One region of the Metabacillus sp. KH_069 genome, then DNA from elsewhere that is predicted to be linked to it. Evidence: predicted binding sites of a transcription regulator. Region 1 holds the regulator's gene; each other region holds the start of a gene.
What was found. Region 1 encodes LexA, which represses DNA repair genes until DNA is damaged. Its sites were predicted from a motif close to CGAACATATGTTCG; they were not measured.
Positions count from the first base shown of each region.

Region 1 (7,023 bases):
AGGAAATGTATCAGGGCTTCTTCCTTGCGCCTCATGTAGTCGCACAAGCTCTTAAAGGGGCAGTATTTACCGCGGCAATCCTTGAAATGGCTGGGCTCAATACTAATCCTTCCTGGGATGCTGTCAGGACTGATTTAATTCAATCGGTTCAATTTAATCAGGCGGATTTAATGGTTGCTTTTTGTCAGGCCATTCAGTACGCATCCCCAATTAACTCACATGTCACGCCATACCCAAGTTATATGCCGGGCTATGAGAATGACGTCATAATGGCTGCAGGTACATTTATTCAGGGTGCAAGCATTGAACTATCAGCAGACGGACCGCTGCGGGCGCCCTTTACAGCCTATGTGCAGGGAGGATTAACTTATTCCCATGTGAAAATTGCCATATGTTCAGCTATAGACCATCTACTGCAAAAAGAACTAATCCATATTTAAATTCAATGTCATTTTTCCTAACATGTTGTTGACACATTATATGACATGGAATATAATAAGAATAAGTTAAGAAAAGGAGGGAATACAATGGGTGATACAATTCGACGCACGATGCCCTTATTCCCGATCGGAATTGTCATGCAGCTGACAGATCTCTCTGCCAGACAAATCCGATATTATGAAGAAAATGGCCTGATTTTTCCTGCAAGAACAGAAGGAAACAGACGATTATTTTCATTTAATGATGTAGACACACTACTTGAAATCAGAAGTCTTATTGAACAAGGCGTCAATATGGCAGGCATAAAGCAAATCTTTTCTAAAAAAGATGAACGATTTGAATTGCCGAATGATGAACAACCTAAGAAAGTGGAAAAACCGGATCTTTCTGATGCTGAACTGCGAAAATTGCTGAAAGCTGAGCTTATGCAGGCAGGGCGTTTTCAAAGATCATCTCTCAGACAGGGTGATATGTCGAGATTTTTTCACTGATGAACGTAAGCTTCACTTAAATTAAAATAAATATATCTTGGTATTGTTAGGAGAGGATTTTTCAAAATGGCAAAGTATACGAGAGAAGATATTGTACGATTAGTACAAGAAGAAAACGTAAAATATATCCGTTTGCAGTTTACGGACATTCTGGGAACAATTAAAAATGTTGAGATCCCGGTAAGTCAGCTTGAAAAAGCTTTAGACAACAAATGTATGTTTGATGGATCTTCAATCGAAGGCTTCGTCCGCATTGAGGAGTCTGATATGTATCTTTTCCCTGATATCGATACATTCGTTATCTTCCCATGGACTTCTGAAAAAGGAAAAGTAGCTCGTTTTATCTGTGATATTTACAGCCCGGATGGAACTCCATTTGACGGAGACCCTCGTAACAATTTAAGACGTATGCTGAAAGAAATGGAAGACCTTGGATTCACGGATTTCAATCTTGGACCAGAGCCTGAATTCTTCTTATTCAAACTTGATGAAAAAGGCGAACCTACTCTTGAATTAAATGATCATGGCGGCTACTTTGACTTAGCTCCTACTGACCTTGGGGAAAATTGCCGACGCGACATCGTGCTTGAACTTGAAGAGATGGGCTTTGAAATCGAAGCATCTCACCATGAGGTAGCTCCTGGACAGCATGAAATTGATTTCAAATATGCCGGTGCAGTAAGAGCATGTGATGACATCCAAACGTTTAAACTTGTTGTTAAAACAATTGCCCGCAAACACGGTCTGCATGCTACATTCATGCCAAAACCATTGTTTGGTGTAAACGGATCCGGAATGCACATGAACTTATCATTGTTCACTGACGGCGTAAATGCGTTTTATGACAAAAACAGCGACCTTGAATTAAGCGATACAGCTAAACACTTCATCGCCGGCATCATTAAGCATGCACCGAACTTTACGGCTGTTACTAACCCGACAGTTAACTCTTACAAGCGTTTAGTTCCAGGCTACGAGGCACCTTGCTACGTTGCATGGTCAGCACAAAACAGAAGTCCGTTAATTCGTATTCCAGCTTCACGCGGTCTAAGCACTCGTGTAGAAGTACGAAGCGTTGACCCTTCTGCAAACCCATACTTAGCAATGTCTGTATTGCTTGCAGCAGGTCTTGACGGAATCAAAAACAAGCTTGCCGCTCCAAAACCGATCGACCGCAACATCTATGTAATGACAAAAGAAGAGCGCGTAGAAAACGGAATCGTTGATCTTCCTGCTACACTTGCTCAAGCTCTTGACCTATTAAAAACAGATGAAGTCATCATCAATGCACTTGGAGAGCATTTGTTCGAACACTTCATGGAAGCAAAAGAAATTGAATGGGATATGTTCAGAACTCAAGTTCACCCTTGGGAAAGAGAACAGTATATGTCTCAATATTAATACCGCTAAAACCCCTCAGCAGATGCTGAGGGGTTTTATTCATTCATTCAGTTGAAAATTCGGAATAAATCAGTCGAGGTTTTCCGATTTTCGCTTATCAAGATAGTCTTTAAGCAGTCTCATGATTGCAAGTCCCGCAAGCACACTTCCTACCGCAATACCAGATAAAGCTACAACGAGGGAAATATATTCAAAGATAGAATATCCAGCAAGCTTACTCCACTCAATTTTTCCACGCCAGTCTTCAATCACCAGATTCATTCCGTAAATCCCTGAAATAACGGTATAGGTCGTTAAGATCAACAATAATGCATTATGACGCTTGCTTGCAAGCTTTTCCTGATTTTGATAGAGACTGTCCATCGTGTTTTTTACTTCTTTGTAAAGGGTTTTAATTTTGAAGCGATCTTTCATCATGACAGAAAGCTCTTGACCTTCAGAACGGCTGCTGATTTCAGAAAAAATATATTTCGCGGTGAAATTCGTAATCGATCTGATCAATTTGTCCATTTTATCTTGTTTTTGGTCAATATACAGCTGTGAATAGCTGTATGAAAGCTTTAAAAGGACAATTTTATAAAATAAATGCAGAATCATATTGTAATAAAGCTGGCCGTACATTTCTTCAGCTATCAGTTTTTCATTTTCGCTGTCTCTGCTAATACAAGTAAAGGTATGGTCGCTGATTATATGAAAACTGTCGGGGGACCATCTGTCATAAACATGGTCACTCACGTATTTATCAATATACTTTTGATTACTTGCTGAAATATATGGTTGATTATTGTGATTATATCCATTCATATGGCCGATTCGAAATAAATCGTTGTTTGTTATTTCTACATCAGGAGCAGTCATTAAAAAACTGGATACAAACATTCTTTCATCAATAAAATAGGGAAGGCTGCCCAAATAGGCCGATTGATCATTTTCGTTTTTTTCAATGAAGGGTACAATATAAGGGCAAAGTTCCTGGAAAATAAAATCCTGAATTCTATCAAACCGCTTTTCACCTGAATAAAGAACAGTCCCTTTTTCCTCCGTTATTGCAGGTTCGAGAACTCTGAAATGATCCATAAAATCAAGTGCATCGCTTAATGTAATTTCAGTACCGCTGCTATATGGTTCTGTTCGAATCGTAACCATGCCGATGGAGAATGGACAAAGATAAATATCAATCGAAAGGACCTTCATGGAAATTAAATTTCGGGCCGTCTCAAGACTGCAATCCAAATTTAACTGTTTGGAATAGCGGTTTATGGCTTTCTCTTTATATTTATCCGGAAATAATATTTGTTCGATGTAGGGCATAAAATAATGATTTAAGCGTTTATGCGGGATATCAATACTCCCGCCGTAATATTTAGTCTGCTGGCTGCTATCTTCAATTGAAAAAAATTCGAAGCCGTTTGTTTCCAGCTCATTAGTCAAAGGCTTTATGGAGTCCTTAGCCCACGAAAAAGGAAAAACAAATTGGGAATTCGTTCGCTGAACGATCATTTCATTATGTTTAAGTTCAGATATCATAGGCTACCTCTTCTAAATTTTATCAACTATTATCTTCCCCTTGTGGAACCGCATAAAACCCAAAATAAAAAATCTTTGCTGAGCAGCAAAGATTTTTTAATGGATATTACGGTACACCCCGATGACTTTTCCGAGAATCGTTACATTTCGCAGAATAATAGGTTCCATTGTTGAATTTTCAGGCTGAAGGCGAATGAAGTCTTTTTCTTTAAAGAAGCGTTTAACAGTTGCTTCATCATCTTCTGTCATGGCAACTACGATATCACCGTTATTTGCGGTCTTCTGCTGCTTGACAATAACCATATCCCCGTCCAGAATTCCAGCTTCTATCATACTGTCTCCCATAATTTCAAGCATGAATACTTGATCATCTGACGCTGCAAATGTATCTGGTAGCGGAAAATATTCCTCGACGTTTTCAATGGCTGTGATAGGTGAACCTGCTGTAACTTTACCGATAATCGGAACATTAATGACGCTTGCTCTCGGAATATGTGAAGTCTCTTCTTCAAGGATTTCAATAGCTCTCGGCTTAGTTGGATCGCGTCTGATAAGGCCCTTGCTCTCAAGCCTTGCCAGGTGACCGTGTACAGTTGAACTAGAAGCAAGGCCGACAGCTTCGCCAATTTCGCGTACAGAAGGCGGATAACCTTTTTTTTGAACTTCTAATTTGATGAAGTTTAAGATATCCTGCTGTCTTTTTGATAATTTTGTCATCTTTTGCACCTCGCGTCCTGTAATTTATGTTGATTATAGCATGTTTTTCCTGCGCATACAAACATAAGTTCGAAAAAATCCGTTGACAGAAACGTTTGTTCGCATTATACTAAAAATATCAAAAGTACGAACAAACATTCTATTTCGAGGTGGGGATTATGTTGAAAGAATCATTTTCTTATTTACTCTCATTTTTTATCGTCGTTATTGTCGCTGTCTTTGCTTTATCTTATACTGGTGAAAAAGACAGCATGGATCACTACGTAAATATAGAAGTTACTGAAGGGGACAGCATCTGGAGCATTGCAGACAAATTTCAAGAACATCATAATCTCTCTAAAACAGATTTTGTCGAGTGGGTTCAGGAAAAAAACGGCATGGAAACAGCAGTCATTAAACCTGGAGAACAAGTCTTTATACCAATTGAAAAAACAGCTTATTATGAGGTAAATCAAATAGCAAGCAAGAAATAGGGAAGTGAGAACACTGAACGCCATCATCTATTGCAGAGTCAGCACAGTGAAAGAAGAACAGGAAACATCACTTTTAAGGCAGAAGGAAGAATTAATCAAGCTTTCTGAGCAGAACAGCATGAATATACTAAAAGTGATTGAAGAACAGGCCAGCGGCTATGATATAGAAAGAGACGGGATATTTGAACTGTTCGACTGCATCAAAAATCAGCAGGTGGATGCAGTCCTGATCCAGGATGAAACAAGGCTTGGAAGAGGGAATGCCAGAATTGCACTCATTCATTTTCTGCTTAAAGAGGGGATAACCCTTTATTCAGTTACTCATAACGGCAGACTTCTGCTATCAGAGGCTGATTCCATGGTGCTTGAAATTGTGAGCATTGTAGAAGAATACCAAAGGAAGATTCACAATCTGAAAATCAAAAGAGGCATGCAGCGGGCAGTCAAAAATGGCTTTAAGCCTCAAAACAACCTTTCTAATATCCAACAAAGCCCCGGCAAAGACAAAAAAGAGCTTCCTATTTCAGAGATTGTCCGATTAAAGCAAAACAAACTGACCTTTGCCGAAATCGCCGCAACGTTAAGAGGCTTCGGCCACGATGTTTCAAAGGCCACGGTACATAGAAGATATCAGGAATATATGAAACAGTCAGGAGACCAATAAGTTGTCTTTTAAGGTCATTTTTAGTACGATAGCATAGTGAATCTACAAAAAGGAGTTACCAACATGCTTTCAAAAGAAAAAATGGCCAGAATTAATGAACTTTCCAAAAAGGCTAAATCAGCCGCATTATCAGCTGAAGAACTAAAAGAACAGCAAAGCCTTAGACAGGAATACCTGCAGGTGTTTCGCGGTTCTATGAAAAATACATTAAAAGGCGTTACAATCCTCGATCCAAACGGAACGGATGTCACACCTCAAAAATTAAAAGATGAGAAGAAGCGAAACCTTCATTAACAAAAGGAATACGTCAATTTATGATGTATTCCTTTTCAATTTGCACATAATACATTAGAATAGTTTCTTACACATCTTAATGCACTATTACATTTCATGCATAATGGTTGTATGATAAAGAGTGTACAGCTATGATAAGAAAGTAGAATGTTATTTCTGAAAGGATGATCAAATTATGTCACATTCAATTCAAGACTTATCTATTGCTACGATCCGAACATTATCGATCGATGCAATCGAGAAAGCAAATTCAGGACATCCTGGAATGCCTATGGGGGCAGCTCCAATGGCTTACGCACTTTGGACACAATATATGAATCATAATCCTAAAAACCCGGAGTGGTTTAACCGTGACCGTTTTGTCTTATCAGCAGGTCATGGCTCAATGCTTTTATATAGTCTGCTTCATTTATCAGGCTATGATCTTTCAATGGAAGATATTAAATCTTTCAGACAATGGGGAAGTAAAACTCCAGGCCACCCTGAATTCCATCACACTGCAGGTGTAGATGCAACTACGGGGCCATTAGGACAAGGTATCGGCATGGCCGTAGGAATGGCCATGGCAGAACGTCATCTGGCACATACATACAATAAAGAATCTTATCCTGTAGTAGATCACTACACATACGCTATTTGCGGAGATGGAGACTTGATGGAGGGTATTTCTTCCGAAGCAGCATCTCTTGCAGGACACCTGAAGCTTGGCAAATTAGTCGTTTTATACGATTCAAATGATATTTCGCTTGATGGCGACTTAGACCGCTCATTCTCTGAAAATGTTGAAGATCGTTTTAAGTCAATTGGATGGCAGGTTATCCGTGTTGAAGACGGCAATAATTTAGAAGAGATTTCTAAAGCTATTGAAGCCGCTAAACAAGATGAAACACGTCCAACATTAATTGAAGTGAAAACAACAATCGGGTACGGATCTCCAAATATGTCAGGTAAGTCTGACGTACATGGCAAGCCGCTTGGAATTGACGAAATTAAATTGACAAAAGAAGCTTACGCT
Region 1 covers NZ_CM174460.1:2,061,293-2,068,315, forward strand. The annotation lists gene AC3ISE_RS10160 (methionine gamma-lyase family protein) at 1-440, shown strand, start outside; gene AC3ISE_RS10165 (MerR family transcriptional regulator) at 528-932, shown strand; gene glnA (type I glutamate--ammonia ligase) at 999-2,333, shown strand; gene AC3ISE_RS10175 (hypothetical protein) at 2,403-3,860, opposite strand; gene lexA (transcriptional repressor LexA) at 3,957-4,577, opposite strand; gene yneA (cell division suppressor protein YneA) at 4,736-5,050, shown strand; gene AC3ISE_RS10190 (YneB family resolvase-like protein) at 5,064-5,714, shown strand; gene AC3ISE_RS10195 (DUF896 domain-containing protein) at 5,778-6,008, shown strand; gene tkt (transketolase) at 6,184-7,023, shown strand, end outside.

Region 2 (7,023 bases), 1.9 Mb from region 1:
CTTCGTATTATGAAAGAGATAGGGCTTCAATGCATCGTACGAATGAAGAAGTACAAATCCTATAAGGGCGGGGTCGGAAAAACAGCTCCAAACATCTTAAATCGTAAATTCAAGGCCGAAAAACCAAATCAGAAGTGGGTGACAGACATCACGGAATTTAAATTGTTTGGACAGAAATTATACCTGTCCCCTATTCTGGACCTGTTTAATGGCGAGATTATCACGTATACGCTCAATACAAGGCCTACGTTTGATTTAGTAGAGACGATGTTGATAGAAGGCCTACAGCGCGTGAACGAAAACGACGAACTCTTACTTCATTCTGACCAGGGCTGGCATTATCAAATGCCTCGATACCAGCACATATTAAAAGAAAATCACATTACTCAAAGCATGTCTCGAAAAGGAAACTGTTACGACAACGCCGTTATAGAAAACTTTTTCGGGATATTGAAATCAGAATTTCTGTACTTACAACAATTCGAGAGTATAGACCACTTCAAGAAAGAACTCGAAGAGTATATACACTACTACAATCATTTGAGAATCAAATCACGATTACAACGTAAAAGTCCAGTGTCTTATCGAACTAGTTTTGAGCAAGCTGCTTAGTAAATAAAGTGTCCAATTTATAGGGGGCAGTGCACGTGCCTGCGGGGTCTCCCACTTCGCTCTATTTCCCGCAGGAGTCAAGTTCCTTCCGCTGCAATCCACTTAAAGTTAGTAACATGGAGTCTAAAAACAACAAAGTTTATGAAAAGAGCCTACAGAAAAAAGCCGGAAGGAAATAACATTTGTTTTTCCTCCCTGCTTCATTATAGAGACTTATTGGACAATCCCGTCCCTCTTTCAGGCTTTGGCTACTGCTTCTTTTTCTTTTATGGCCTTTTTCATCCGGTCGCGGTCTCTTATTAAGATAGGCTTTAAATACTTGCCTGTATAAGATCCTTCTACCTTGGCAACCTGTTCCGGAGTTCCTGTTGCGACGATTTGTCCGCCGTGATCTCCGCCTTCCGGTCCAAGATCGATCAGATAATCTGCTGCTTTAATGACATCAAGGTTATGCTCAATCACTAAGACAGTATCTCCATTTTCGACGAGGCGCTGAAGGACTTTCAATAGTCTTGCAATGTCATCCACATGCAAGCCTGTTGTCGGTTCATCCAGAATGTACAGTGAACGTCCTGTTGAACGGCGATGCAGCTCAGAAGCAAGCTTTACACGCTGCGCTTCTCCTCCCGACAGGGTTGTTGCAGGCTGACCAAGTGTAATGTATCCGAGTCCTACATCATAAATGGTTTGGAGCTTCCGTCTGATTTTAGGAATGTTCTCGAAAAATGCGACTGCATCTTCAACGGTCATTTCTAAAATGTCAGCAATGTTTTTGTTTTTGTATTTCACTTCCAGTGTTTCGCGGTTATACCGTTTTCCATGGCACACTTCGCATGGTACATAAACATCAGGAAGGAAATGCATTTCTATCTTGATGATTCCGTCTCCCCGGCATGCCTCACAGCGGCCGCCTTTTACATTAAAACTGAAGCGGCCTTTCTTGTAGCCGCGCACCTTCGCTTCGTTTGTTGTGGCAAAAACGTCGCGGATGTCATCAAAAACACCTGTATAGGTTGCCGGGTTAGAGCGGGGAGTCCGGCCAATCGGCGATTGATCGATATCGATGACCTTATCAAGCTCTTCTGTTCCTTTGATTTCTTTATGCTCCCCAGGCTTCGTTTTTGCTTTGTTCAGCTTTTGAGCAAGTGACTTATGAAGAATTTCATTTACAAGCGTACTCTTGCCGGATCCCGATACTCCAGTAACGGCCACAAACGTGCCAAGCGGAAACTTCGTTGAAACGTTTTTCAGGTTATTTTCGCTAGCGCCTTTTATCTCAATGAAACGGCCGTCCGGTTTTCTGCGTTCTACCGGCAGCGGAATGAATTTTTTGCCCGATAAATATTGGCCGGTTAAGGAATTCTTATCATTCATCACATATTCGGGTGTTCCTTCAGAGATAATATCCCCTCCATGAACGCCTGCTCCAGGACCGATATCTATTAAATAGTCGGCAGCGAGCATTGTGTCTTCATCATGCTCAACAACGATAAGGGTGTTGCCGATATCCCTCATGCTTTGAAGCGTCTGGATGAGCCTGTCATTGTCACGCTGATGAAGTCCGATTGAAGGCTCGTCAAGAATGTACAGAACACCTGTTAATCTAGAACCAATCTGAGTCGCAAGCCTGATCCGCTGTGCTTCTCCGCCTGAAAGTGTTCCTGCAGCACGGCTTAAAGACAGGTAATCAAGACCGACATTATTTAAAAAGCCGAGCCTTTCTTCAAGCTCTCTTAAAATCAGTCTTGCAATCTGCATTTCTTTTTCTGTCAAGTTGACCTTTTCAAAGAAATCGATGGCTTCATGAACAGATAAAGAAGTGACATTCCCAATGTGATGGCCATCGACAAGCACAGACAGACTTTCTTTTTTCAAACGATGGCCTTTACACTTAGGGCAGGCCTGCTGTGCCATGTATTTTTCCATTTGCTCACGGATATAGTCTGAGCTTGTTTCCTTATAGCGGCGCTCTACGTTACGGATGACGCCTTCAAACTGAATGTAATTTTCACGCACCTGACCGAAGTCATTTTCATAGCGGAAGTAAATTTCATCGTTTCCGCTGCCGTATAAAATCTTGTCCAGCAAGTGGGATGGGATTTCTTTTACAGGAACATCCATCGGGATGCCGTAATGATTGCACACAGCCTCAAGCAGCTGAGGGTAATATTGAGAGCTCGTCGGTTCCCACGGAGCCAGCGCATGCTGCTTTAATGATAAATCCTTGTTTGGAAGGACTAAGTCTACATCGACTTCAAGCTTCGTTCCAAGGCCGTCACACTCATTACATGCACCGAACGGACTGTTAAAAGAAAACATTCTCGGTTCCAGCTCGCCGATTGAAAATCCGCAAAGCGGACAAGCATGATGCTCGCTGAAAAGAAGCTCTTCTTCTCCAATGACATCAATCATGACTCTGCCTTCGCCAAGACCAAGTGCAGCTTCAAGCGAATCTGCAAGCCGGGCTGCAATTCCTTCTTTGATGACGATACGGTCAATTACTACTTCAATACTATGTTTTTTGTTTTTCTCAAGGGTAATCTCATCACCGATCTCCATCATCTCGCCGTTTACGCGAACCCTTACGTACCCTTGCTTTTTGATCTCTTCAAAAACCTTGGCATGAGTCCCTTTTCGGCCGGAGACAATCGGTGCAAGGACCTGAAGCTTTGTACGTTCGGGATATTCTAAAATCCGGTCAACCATTTGCTCAATCGTCTGTGATGAGATTTCAATGTCATGATTCGGGCAGGTCGGTCTGCCTACACGCGCAAATAGAAGTCTCAGGTAATCATAAATTTCTGTCACGGTTCCGACGGTTGAACGCGGATTGCGGCTGGTTGTTTTTTGATCGATTGAAATCGCAGGTGAAAGTCCTTCAATTGAATCGACATCCGGCTTATCCATTTGCCCCAGGAACTGACGGGCATAAGCAGAAAGAGATTCAACATATCTGCGCTGGCCTTCTGCATAAATCGTATCAAATGCAAGCGACGATTTCCCCGAACCTGATAAGCCTGTCAGAACCACAAGCTTATCCCGCGGAATCGTCACATCTATATTTTTTAAGTTGTGAGCGCGCGCACCTTTCACAATAATTTTATCAATTGCCATCTAGTTTCATCCTTCCGCTTTTAGCTCTAGAATCAGATCGCGAAGCTCAGCTGCACGCTCGAAGTTCAAGCCTTTTGCAGCCTCTTTCATCTCTGCTTCCATTTGTTCGATAACCTTTTCGCGCTCTTTCTTCGTCAGCTTGCCGAGCTTTGGAACTTGTGCACCCAATTCTTCCCCATCCTCCGGTGCAATAACAGCGCGAATCGTTTCGCGAATTTTTTTCTGTATCGTTTTTGGCTCAATGCCGTGCTTTTTATTGAAAGCCTCCTGCGTTTCGCGGCGGCGTTTCGTTTCGTTCAGGGCAATTTCCATTGATTTCGTCACTTTATCGGCATACATAATAACATGTCCGTTTGAGTTCCGGGCTGCACGTCCGATCGTCTGAATCAACGATCTCTCAGATCTCAGGAAGCCTTCCTTATCTGCATCCAAAATGGCTACTAAGGACACCTCAGGAATATCGAGCCCCTCTCTCAGAAGGTTGATTCCGACCAGAACGTCATACTTCCCAAGCCGGAGTTCACGGATGATTTCAATCCGCTCTAAAGTTTTGATTTCCGAATGCAGGTAGTTCACCTTGATGCCAATGTCCTTCAGATAATCAGTCAGATCCTCTGACATTTTCTTCGTCAGTGTTGTGATAAGTACACGCTCATTGCGTTCTGTTCTTGCCTGAATTTCACCGATCAGATCATCAATCTGACCCTGGATCGGCCTTACATCAATGGTCGGATCAAGAAGTCCCGTCGGGCGGATGATCTGCTGAACCATTTCTGGTGTATGATCAAGCTCATATGGGCCTGGTGTGGCCGATACAAACAGAATGTTATTGATATGTTTTTCAAACTCTTCAAATTGAAGCGGACGGTTGTCTTTTGCTGATGGCAGACGGAACCCGTGATCAACGAGCACCTGCTTTCTTGCCTGGTCACCATTGAACATTCCTCTGATCTGGGGAATGGTCACGTGGGATTCATCCACGACAATCATGAAATCTTCCGGGAAGAAATCAAGCAATGTATATGGAGTTGAACCAGCAGGGCGAAGCGTCAGGTGTCTTGAGTAGTTTTCAATCCCTGAACAAAAGCCCATTTCCCGCATCATTTCAAGATCATAGCGGGTACGCTGTTCGAGCCGCTGAGCTTCTAGCAGCTTGCCGTTCTCATGAAGCTCTTTCAGCCGTTCATCAAGCTCCTGCTCGATATTCGTTATCGCAACCTTCAGCTTTTCCTCGCGGGTAACGAAGTGAGATGCAGGGAAAATGGAGATATGTTCGCGGTCTCCTTTGATTTCGCCCGTTAGTGCATCCACTTCTCTGATCCGGTCGATTTCATCGCCGAAAAATTCAACTCTGACGCACTGCTCGTCTCTTGATGCCGGGAAAATTTCCACAACATCTCCGCGCACTCTGAAGGTCCCTCGCTTAAAATCAATATCATTTCTTTCATACTGCACATCAACAAGTCTTCTGAGCAGCTGATTGCGTTCAATCTCCATGCCCGTGCGGAGAGAAACGACCAGGTCACGGTATTCTTCAGGCGACCCCAAGCCGTAAATGCACGATACACTCGCGATGATAATGACGTCCTTCCGCTCAAACAGCGAGGCTGTTGCGGAGTGTCTGAGCTTATCGATTTCATCATTGATGCTTGCGTCTTTTTCTATGAATGTATCAGTCTGCGGCACATAGGCCTCCGGCTGATAATAATCATAGTAGCTGACGAAGTATTCGACTGCGTTGTTTGGAAAGAACTCTTTGAATTCGCTGTATAATTGTCCCGCCAATGTTTTATTATGAGCAATAATCAGCGTCGGTTTGTTTATTTCCTGGATGACGTTTGAAACGGTAAACGTCTTCCCTGTACCTGTAGCGCCAAGAAGCGTCTGATGCTTCTTTCCTTCTTTAATGCCCTGGACGAGCTGTTTTATAGCCTGAGGCTGGTCGCCCTCTGGCTTATAATTCGAGACTAAATCAAAACGATCGCTCAACAGGAGGACCTCCATTCATATGTAATCAGTATTCATATTTTACCATAAACGAGTGAAAAATCACCAAAAATACGAACTATAGTTCGTATGTTTCGTTCGACATTTTGTATTTGATTCTATCATTATCGCCTGATTTTGCTATTTAAATGCCTGACTTATCTTTTTCAATACCTTTTTAGGAGGGATGGTAAACCGGCAGCAGCCAGGCGGTGAAAACATGAAAACGGATAAAAGTCCATTTGAGACTGATACATCAATGACACTGGGTCCGCTGTAAAACAAAAAACCCGCTCCCAAAGGGAACAGGTTTAAGTCTTAATTCGTTTTTTCGCGTCTTGTGCGCCGTGCCATTTTTGCCGCATACAAGAATCCGGCCGTAACGGATATCACATCTAAAACAATGATGATCCATGAATCCATATAGCCTTTTGTATATGCTGCAGCTAAAAGTGCAATGGTCAGGACAGTCGCTACGTAATGGTTATATGAGACCCTGGCAAACAATGTCAAAATAATAAAAGGCAGAGTCAGGGCCAAAACGGCTTTTAGTAACATGGAATCAGCTCCTGCTTACTTCTCTGAAGCAGAAAAGCTTTGATAGTCGTTTTCCTGAAGAAGATCGATCAATTCAATCTCTTTGTGATTTTCTTTAAAATGTCTGAAGGTAAAATCATTTTCAAAGAGGACTGCATATTGATCATTGCGGTCGCGTACAAGCAGGCTTCTTGAATCAAAGAAGCGTTTTTCGAATTTTTCATTGCCGATCCATCTTGGAATACGGTCGCCCATAGGAACAAATTCGATTTCTACGTTGTACTCAGCTCTCATCCGGTATTCAAATACCTCGTACTGAAGCTGTCCGACAGCGCCAAGAATGATGTCGTCCGTTGAATCCTGACGGAAATACTGGATGGCGCCCTCTTGAACAAGCTGGTCAATTCCTTTACGGAACTGCTTCGCTTTCATGACGTTTTTCACGCGTACTTTTTTGAACATCTCCGGCGGGAACTGTGGAAGCTCATCATAATGATAGCCTTCTTTTCCAACCGTTAAAGTATCGCCGATTTGATAAACGTTCGGATCATAGATTCCGATGATGTCGCCTGCGAATGCTTCATCAACTGTCTCTCTGTCTTTTGCCATAAACACCTGCGTCTGATTCAGCTTAAGCGTTTTATTCGTTCTGCTCAGCTGCACGCTCATGCCGCGCTCAAATCGTCCGGAGCACACGCGCAGAAATGCGATGCGGTCGCGGTGGGCAGGATTCATATTGGCTTGAATCTTAAAGATATAGCCTGAAAAATCTTC
Region 2 covers NZ_CM174460.1:4,008,365-4,015,387, forward strand. The annotation lists one part of gene AC3ISE_RS20240 (IS3 family transposase) at 1-612, shown strand, start outside; gene uvrA (excinuclease ABC subunit UvrA) at 850-3,726, opposite strand; gene uvrB (excinuclease ABC subunit UvrB) at 3,733-5,715, opposite strand; gene AC3ISE_RS20255 (DUF2198 family protein) at 6,031-6,270, opposite strand; gene AC3ISE_RS20260 (peptide chain release factor 3) at 6,286-7,023, opposite strand, start outside.
Region 2: uvrB (excinuclease ABC subunit UvrB) is a predicted target of LexA. The motif match lies at 5,788-5,801, and genes of this name have one in related genera.

Region 3 (7,023 bases), 770 kb from region 1:
AATTAACTCAAAGGCTTCTTTTAAACTATTATTTTTAAAAAACCACGTACGCAATAATACATAATTGGTTTTTTCGAAATTATCTATTAATGCAAAATCCATTTTTATTTTATAATTATTTTCATTAGTCCTTTTAGCTTCGTGATTTAATATGCTCTGAACTTTCTTATAGTATTCTGCATTTTCTGTTTTAAAACCAAATCCGTAAGAACCAAATAAACCAAGTTTTATGGCATTTAATAAAGTAGTTTTACCTGCTCCATTTTCGCCACCAATCAATATCACATTGTTTTCCTCACTGGGGCGAAAGTCAAAAGAATTAACTCCTTTATAAGCACCAATATTAGTCAATTGAACTTCGTTAATAATCATTATAGAACCTCATTTTCTACTATTATAAATGTAGATAATCTTGCTTCAACGCTTTGCTTATTTCATCCATTAATCCTCTTCTAACTTTGTATCCTGAAAAATCTTTCTCAATAGAAATCAATTTTTTAATTACTTTAATATCAACTTTAAATTGATCACTAAGTAATTCTAAATCAGATATTTGTTCTTTATCGAATAATGGGCGATCATCTATTTCCCAATCTAAGGAATAACCCATAATGCCTTCAAAAATTTCAGGAATTTCGTCTTCCCAATCACCATTTTTAAACCATATTTTGCGGATTTCCTTAATTTCTTCATCAGTAATTAATACGTAATGAGGATCCTCCGGATGAATCAGTTCTTTCTGAACCTTCAATAGTTTAATAAGAATCTCTTTACGGGATTCCATTGTATATGGACCTAATCCTAGTTGAGCGTATTTAGTTATAAGTTTTCCGTCTAAAGTTTCTTCTTCATATGTCACTAGCAATCGATGATCTTCCGGTGCACTTAGATCTATATTGTTTTCGGTTATATAAGATTTTAAATCTTGTTTGGTCGTAATTGCATATTCGTTAAAAGGAATTAACTGTTTTGCTCTACCAGATTTTTTCGGGATCAACACATGTTTTTCCCCATTTATCTCTTCTATTCTTACATCTTTGAAATATACTTGGCCATTCATTCTGTACTTCATTCTTCTAGTTCTGTCATCTCTTATTTGTGAAAGCCAATTTCTAAAATCCAATAACGGTTTCATCCAGTCATGTCCACTTTGAATAAATCCGCTCAGAGCTTTGTCTTCGCTTACTACTGTACAAACCCAACATCCAAAGCGACTGTTTCCACATGATCCTGCAGTATCTTTTATTGTTTTATCTACAACAAGGGGACATTCGCCACTACTTGAATCTTGATATAATCTGTGTAAGTCATGATTATCATCGCCCCAAGGTGAAGGTTGATTTAATAAGTAATTCCAAACATCATCTAGTGAGAAGCTTCTAATTGGAGCATAGACATATGCATTGGATAAAGTAGAATGTCTCATAAATGTTTTCCCTTCAACAGTATGAGATCGAATAACATTCCCACGTGTTGCACTTTCATCTTCACGAACACCCAATACCATAATTACTTCCCCGAAAGAAGACACCTTGTCCATAATAAATTGATTGGCAGGATCAATTTTTAATCGATCTGTACACCATCTAAACTGTTGATTAGGAGAAGGATAGCCTTTACCAATAATATTTACCCAGAATGATTGTTTAATGAGTGGTTTGACTTTATGAGTTTCAATCGGTAGGTCTCTTCTCAAAGCTTCATCTTGAATTCTTCTTAATGTTTGATTGATAGAGTTAATAATTAATGGTGTTTCAACTAATGTGTCAGATGAAATCACATATACTTTTTTATGTAACTCTTCTTTTGGCATTTCACTAAGTGCTTCAAACACTAATTGGACAACAACAGTCGAATCTTTACCACCACTGTATCCAACTACCCAAGGATGTTCATCTTCTTTATATGCTTGTTTAATATGCTCTTTTGCTTCATCAACATAAGGCATTTGTTTAGATAAAAGGTTGCTAATAATTCCGTTTTCCATATTAAACTACTCCTTGAAAGTATTTATCTTCTAAAGCCTGTTCGTTTTCTGTTAGTGGTAAATCAATTAATTGCTTAATCTTATTTGCTGTAAGCTGAATAGTATATGATGTCTTTTGGATTCGACCGTTATTACTAAAAGCTCTTCCTAACCAGTCATCTGTATTACTTCTACTCCAATCGATTTTTGAGAGCTTTTGTATATAATTCTTCCAATCGTTTTCATGATACTTCAGAAGATAATTGCCAACTAGTCCCATGGCTTCAATTAAGACGCCATGACCAACGATATAATTAGCTCTAAGTTCTCGTGGAGTTAATTCTTTTTTAAAGACTGCGTTCCATTCAAGGATTGAATCTGTTAATATTTCCCAAAAATCTTTTAAATACTGCTCTTCAGATAAAGATATTTCATCCCCTTTAGTTTTTCCAAGCAACTTTAGATTTGTATTAAAGATATGATTAAGTGCTAAAATTTTGGGGGAATTCTTTGAAAGAGAAACTCTTTCTTTATCTGTATACCTACTTAGTATTGGAATTGCAGAGATTAGTTCCTTTGTTATCATGGCCAAACGATCTCTATGGTCATAAAGAATACCAATAGAAGAAGTTGTATTAACTGCATGTCTATTTAAATCTGAGAAGATTTGTTGTGAGTTAGTTAACCCTTCATCATAGAAGAAAACTACAGATATAGTTTCATTTCCTAGTTCAGGAGATATCTTTAATGCCTCTTCAATTGCGGCTCTTCTATGTTGTCCATCGTTAATTAAAAATCGCGCATCTAAGGATATTCTCAATTGACCTAAATCATTTGATGAAGGGTTATCAGAAAATGGTAGAAAGTTAATTTCACCGTCTATTGAAGCAGTAATAGATGAGAATACATAGTCGTTTTGATTTTCAATAATATAATTTGTCATTTCAGGGATTCTAGATTTATTTAAGATTCTTTGAGAACGATGTTCAGGTGGAATTTCTTCTTCATCAAATAGAAATATTTTAGGGATAATTCTAAGTGGACACATGGCAACAAAATATTCTTTGCCTGCCTGTATTCCTCTAATAGCAGGGAAGTTATAACTAAATGTAGTATCCATGATCAAACCTCCAAATTACGTACGTAATATTATGGGGTTATTATATTCTTTTTAAAAGAATTGTTCAAGGAATTTGCCGAACTTTTATTCGGTTTTTTATTTGTCTTAATTAATATTGTAAAATATTATGTAGACAATAAAAAAATTTACAAAACTTTTATGATATGATATAGAAAAAGATTATGCATTCGGAGTTGAACAGAAATGAGTAATGAAGCTAACCATTTTTTACATTTCTTAAATAAAATAAATCCAACAGCTGCAATTAATGCACAGAAAATGGAAGATCTGATTTTTGAAGACCCAAGTAGTGCTATTATCAAGGCTAGACTTTTTGCAGAGGGAATTTTAAATGAAGTATTTAAGCAAGAGCAAGACAATATTGAATCACCTTATTTGTCTACCCTCTTCGAGAAAATATCATTTCTGTCAAAAGAAGGATATATAAAAAGAGAGATTCAGCAATCATTAGATATTATAAGAATGTCCGGAAATAAAGCTGCACATGATGGAAACTTCAATGATATAACAGAAGCATTTAAGTTACATAAAGAAATGTATAAGGTAGGTGTTTGGTTCTATGAGGTCTACTCATTGGATCAATTGTCAATCCCTCAGTATGATCCCCCAAAACCTCCAAGAAATGATGCCATTGAGGATATTGTAAGAAAACAAATTTTAGAATTTTTAGGCTCTAGTAAACTCAATGAACTTGATATATATAAAGGTTTTAAAGATGATAATATGACTTCTTTTCAGAAAGAAACTACTATTGTTGAAGAACGGTTTTCAGTTTTAAATAAAGACCTTAAAAAAGATGAAAGTTATCTTTTAAGAGAATTATCAAGATTAAAAGATTCCTCTCAAGAGGCAATAGAGAACGCAAGTCAATTTAGTGCATTTAAAAACTACTTGCATGTTGATCGTAAAATTCAATTAGATATAGAAGAAATACTTATAAAAAACCATGACCGTCAAGAAAGTAACTTAATTTTATTATGTGGTAGTGTAGGAGATGGTAAATCTCATCTTCTAGCTTATTTAACCGAAAATAAACCAGAGCTTATTAGTGAGTACACAATTTTTAACGATGCGACAGAAAGTTTCTCTCCTGACAAGAATGCAATGGAAACGCTTGAAGAAGTGTTACACAATTTTTCGGATGGAAAAATTAACTTATCCAATGATAAAGTGATTTTAGCCATTAATCTGGGAGTATTGCATAATTTTATTAATACGAGACATAGTAACTATTCTTACAATCATTTGAAAAAATTTATTGAAGATAGTGACTTGTTTTCTCAGAAAATAACGACTTACTTCGGTAATGATAAGTTCGATTTACTAAGCTTTAGCGATTATCATTCATTTGAGCTTACAGAAACGGGTCCAAAATCTTCATTTTACTCCTCATTATTAGAGAAAATTTTTAATTCTTCAAATGATAACCCTTTTTATCTTGCTTTGAAAGAAGATGAGAATAAAAATCTTGAAACAATGATTCATAAGAATTACAAATTTATGCAAAATAAGTTTGTACAGGATCAAATTGTGAATTTAATTATTCAAACCGTAGTTAAAAAGAAATTAGTTATTTCTGCTCGGGCTTTTTTAAACTTCATAGCAGACATCTTAATACCTGATGATATACAAAATCTAAATGATATAAATGAATTTGACGTTTTAGAGTATTGTTTGCCAAATCTTTTATTCAATAGAAAAGAAAGATCTATTATTTTGCAAGCTTTAAGCGAACTAGATCCAATTCATCGAAGATCAGTATTTATTGATCAACTAATAGTAGAGTTAAATACATTGAATGATTGGAAAAATGTTACTGAAGTTTATATTAATGATGAAATAGCTGAAAAATGGCTGAAACCTTTTGCTTCAAAAAGTAATTTGACAAACTCGTCATTTAATATTTTCTTTGAATCTTTTATAAGAATTACTTTTTTAACTAATAAAAAATTCGCTTCCAATATATCTGATGTTAGTTATGAATCATATACAAAAAATCTTTACTATTTTAATTCTGGGAATAATGCAAAAATCAAATTGTTTTATGAAGAAGTAAAGACATCCATTTTTAAATGGAAAGGTAGCCCTAAAAAAGAGTATGTATTTTTGAATAAACCTATTGAAAAATATCGTTTAGCTCAAAAATTAAATATTAGGCCTACAATAGAACACCTTACTCCAATTAAAGCTGATGTTCTAAATACTTTTAGATCAGCAATCGTGTTAGCATATCATGATGGAAATTCCAACAATAAAATATACCTAGAAATTGATTTTCCACTATATAAGTTACTTATGAAAGTTAAAGAGGGATATAGACCGAACAAAAAAGATGAAGAAGACGCAATTAATTTTGTGGAATTTATAGATAAGCTAATGAAATTTGGAGAGAAGAAGAAAGAAATAATCGTTTGTTTCCCTAGAGATAATAGATTTTACATGATTAAACGAGACGATTTTGGTGCTTTTGTTTTTGAAAGGGAGTAATAGTAAATGAACGAAACTTTAAAAAGAGAGTATTTAGGTAACCTTTTAAAAGAAAAAGGAAAGCATGATACAGGTAAGGCCTTGGATGTACTTCCTTTTTTATCAAAAAGGCCAAAGGTTATAAGAGAGCATTTTAATAAGGCTCTTGGAGAATATATTAGAAATATAACTGGTGTAAAAATAGACGAGAAATCACTTAAAAGTAAAGACTTCTATATAGGTTCGGAAGAAAACGTATTAAGTGAATATATAGCTAATGAAATTGATTTCCAAAATGAAGATGACAAGTATGATTTTATTAGGTTTCTCAATCAATATTTATTTAATCAAGAAGATATTAAGCCCATTCATCCTTATTTATTTAACTATATTAAAATAGATAAAAATTTCAAGAATGAATTAGGAAAATATGCACAGTTCATGTATGAAGTATTAGTCAATGATAACCTCGAAATAAATAACTTGTTTAATAATAAAGATTCTGAGGATATTCTCACTGAACTAATATTAAGTAAAATGGATTTACTTAATAAAAATGATCAAAAAGCTAGTGTTAATAATAATCAACAATATCAACCACTTTTAACCGCTTTTGTGAATCTTTATCAAGAAGATCTTATTTACTTAAGTAGATATAAAGATTATTTCTTAACATCATTTCCACTACTAACGCATTACTATGTGTTTATGTACGCTTGCCAAATTCTATTAAAGTTTGAGCAATTCACTGAAGCTGATTATGATCATGTTCAGCCATTATATTTTGCTCTAGAATGGGAATCTATTAGTAAGCGGAGAAAGGCAGCAGATGAAATAGAAGGTTTTAGATATGTAAAAGGGAAAGCAATAAATCTATTCCCACATATTCATACCATATCTCAATTAAGCCATAATTCTTTCAATAATGATTCACTTTTAGAAAATGATTATGTTCAAATTATCCCTTATAGTTCACTATATAAATTAATTCAAGAAAAAGGTGAAGTGTTCGAAAAAGACTTTCTAAATGAAATAAAACAATGGATAAAAGATTATTGTTTAATTAGAAAGATTGAAATTAATGATGAATCAACCAATATACCTGAAGCATTTAGAGTGCTTTTTAATTGTTTAAAAGAAGGTATGAGTACTGGGGTGTGTGAAAAATACGGCGGTAATATTGAAGATTTAGGATCGAGTCATTTTATTAAAAATCGAGGAAATTTAGGCCAGATACTTAATATTAAACATGATTTCCTACTTCTGTTGACGGCTGTTTGTGTTAAGGATAAACGTTTACCTCTAAATGACTTATTTGTTGAGTTCGAAAAAAGAGGAGTTGCTTTCGACAGGTATTCTAAAAAGGAAGTTATTTCTCTGCTCGACAATCATAATATTTTAGATAAAAAAAGTGATAGTGGTGATGCTCATTATGTCAAACCAATTTTAT
Region 3 covers NZ_CM174460.1:1,288,095-1,295,117, forward strand. The annotation lists gene dndD (DNA sulfur modification protein DndD) at 1-372, opposite strand, end outside; gene dndC (DNA phosphorothioation system sulfurtransferase DndC) at 395-1,987, opposite strand; gene dndB (DNA sulfur modification protein DndB) at 1,989-3,086, opposite strand; gene dptF (DNA phosphorothioation-dependent restriction protein DptF) at 3,291-5,594, shown strand; gene dptG (DNA phosphorothioation-dependent restriction protein DptG) at 5,601-7,023, shown strand, end outside; gene dptH (DNA phosphorothioation-dependent restriction protein DptH) at 7,006-7,023, shown strand, end outside.
Region 3: dndB (DNA sulfur modification protein DndB) is a predicted target of LexA. The motif match lies at 3,164-3,177, and genes of this name have one in related genera.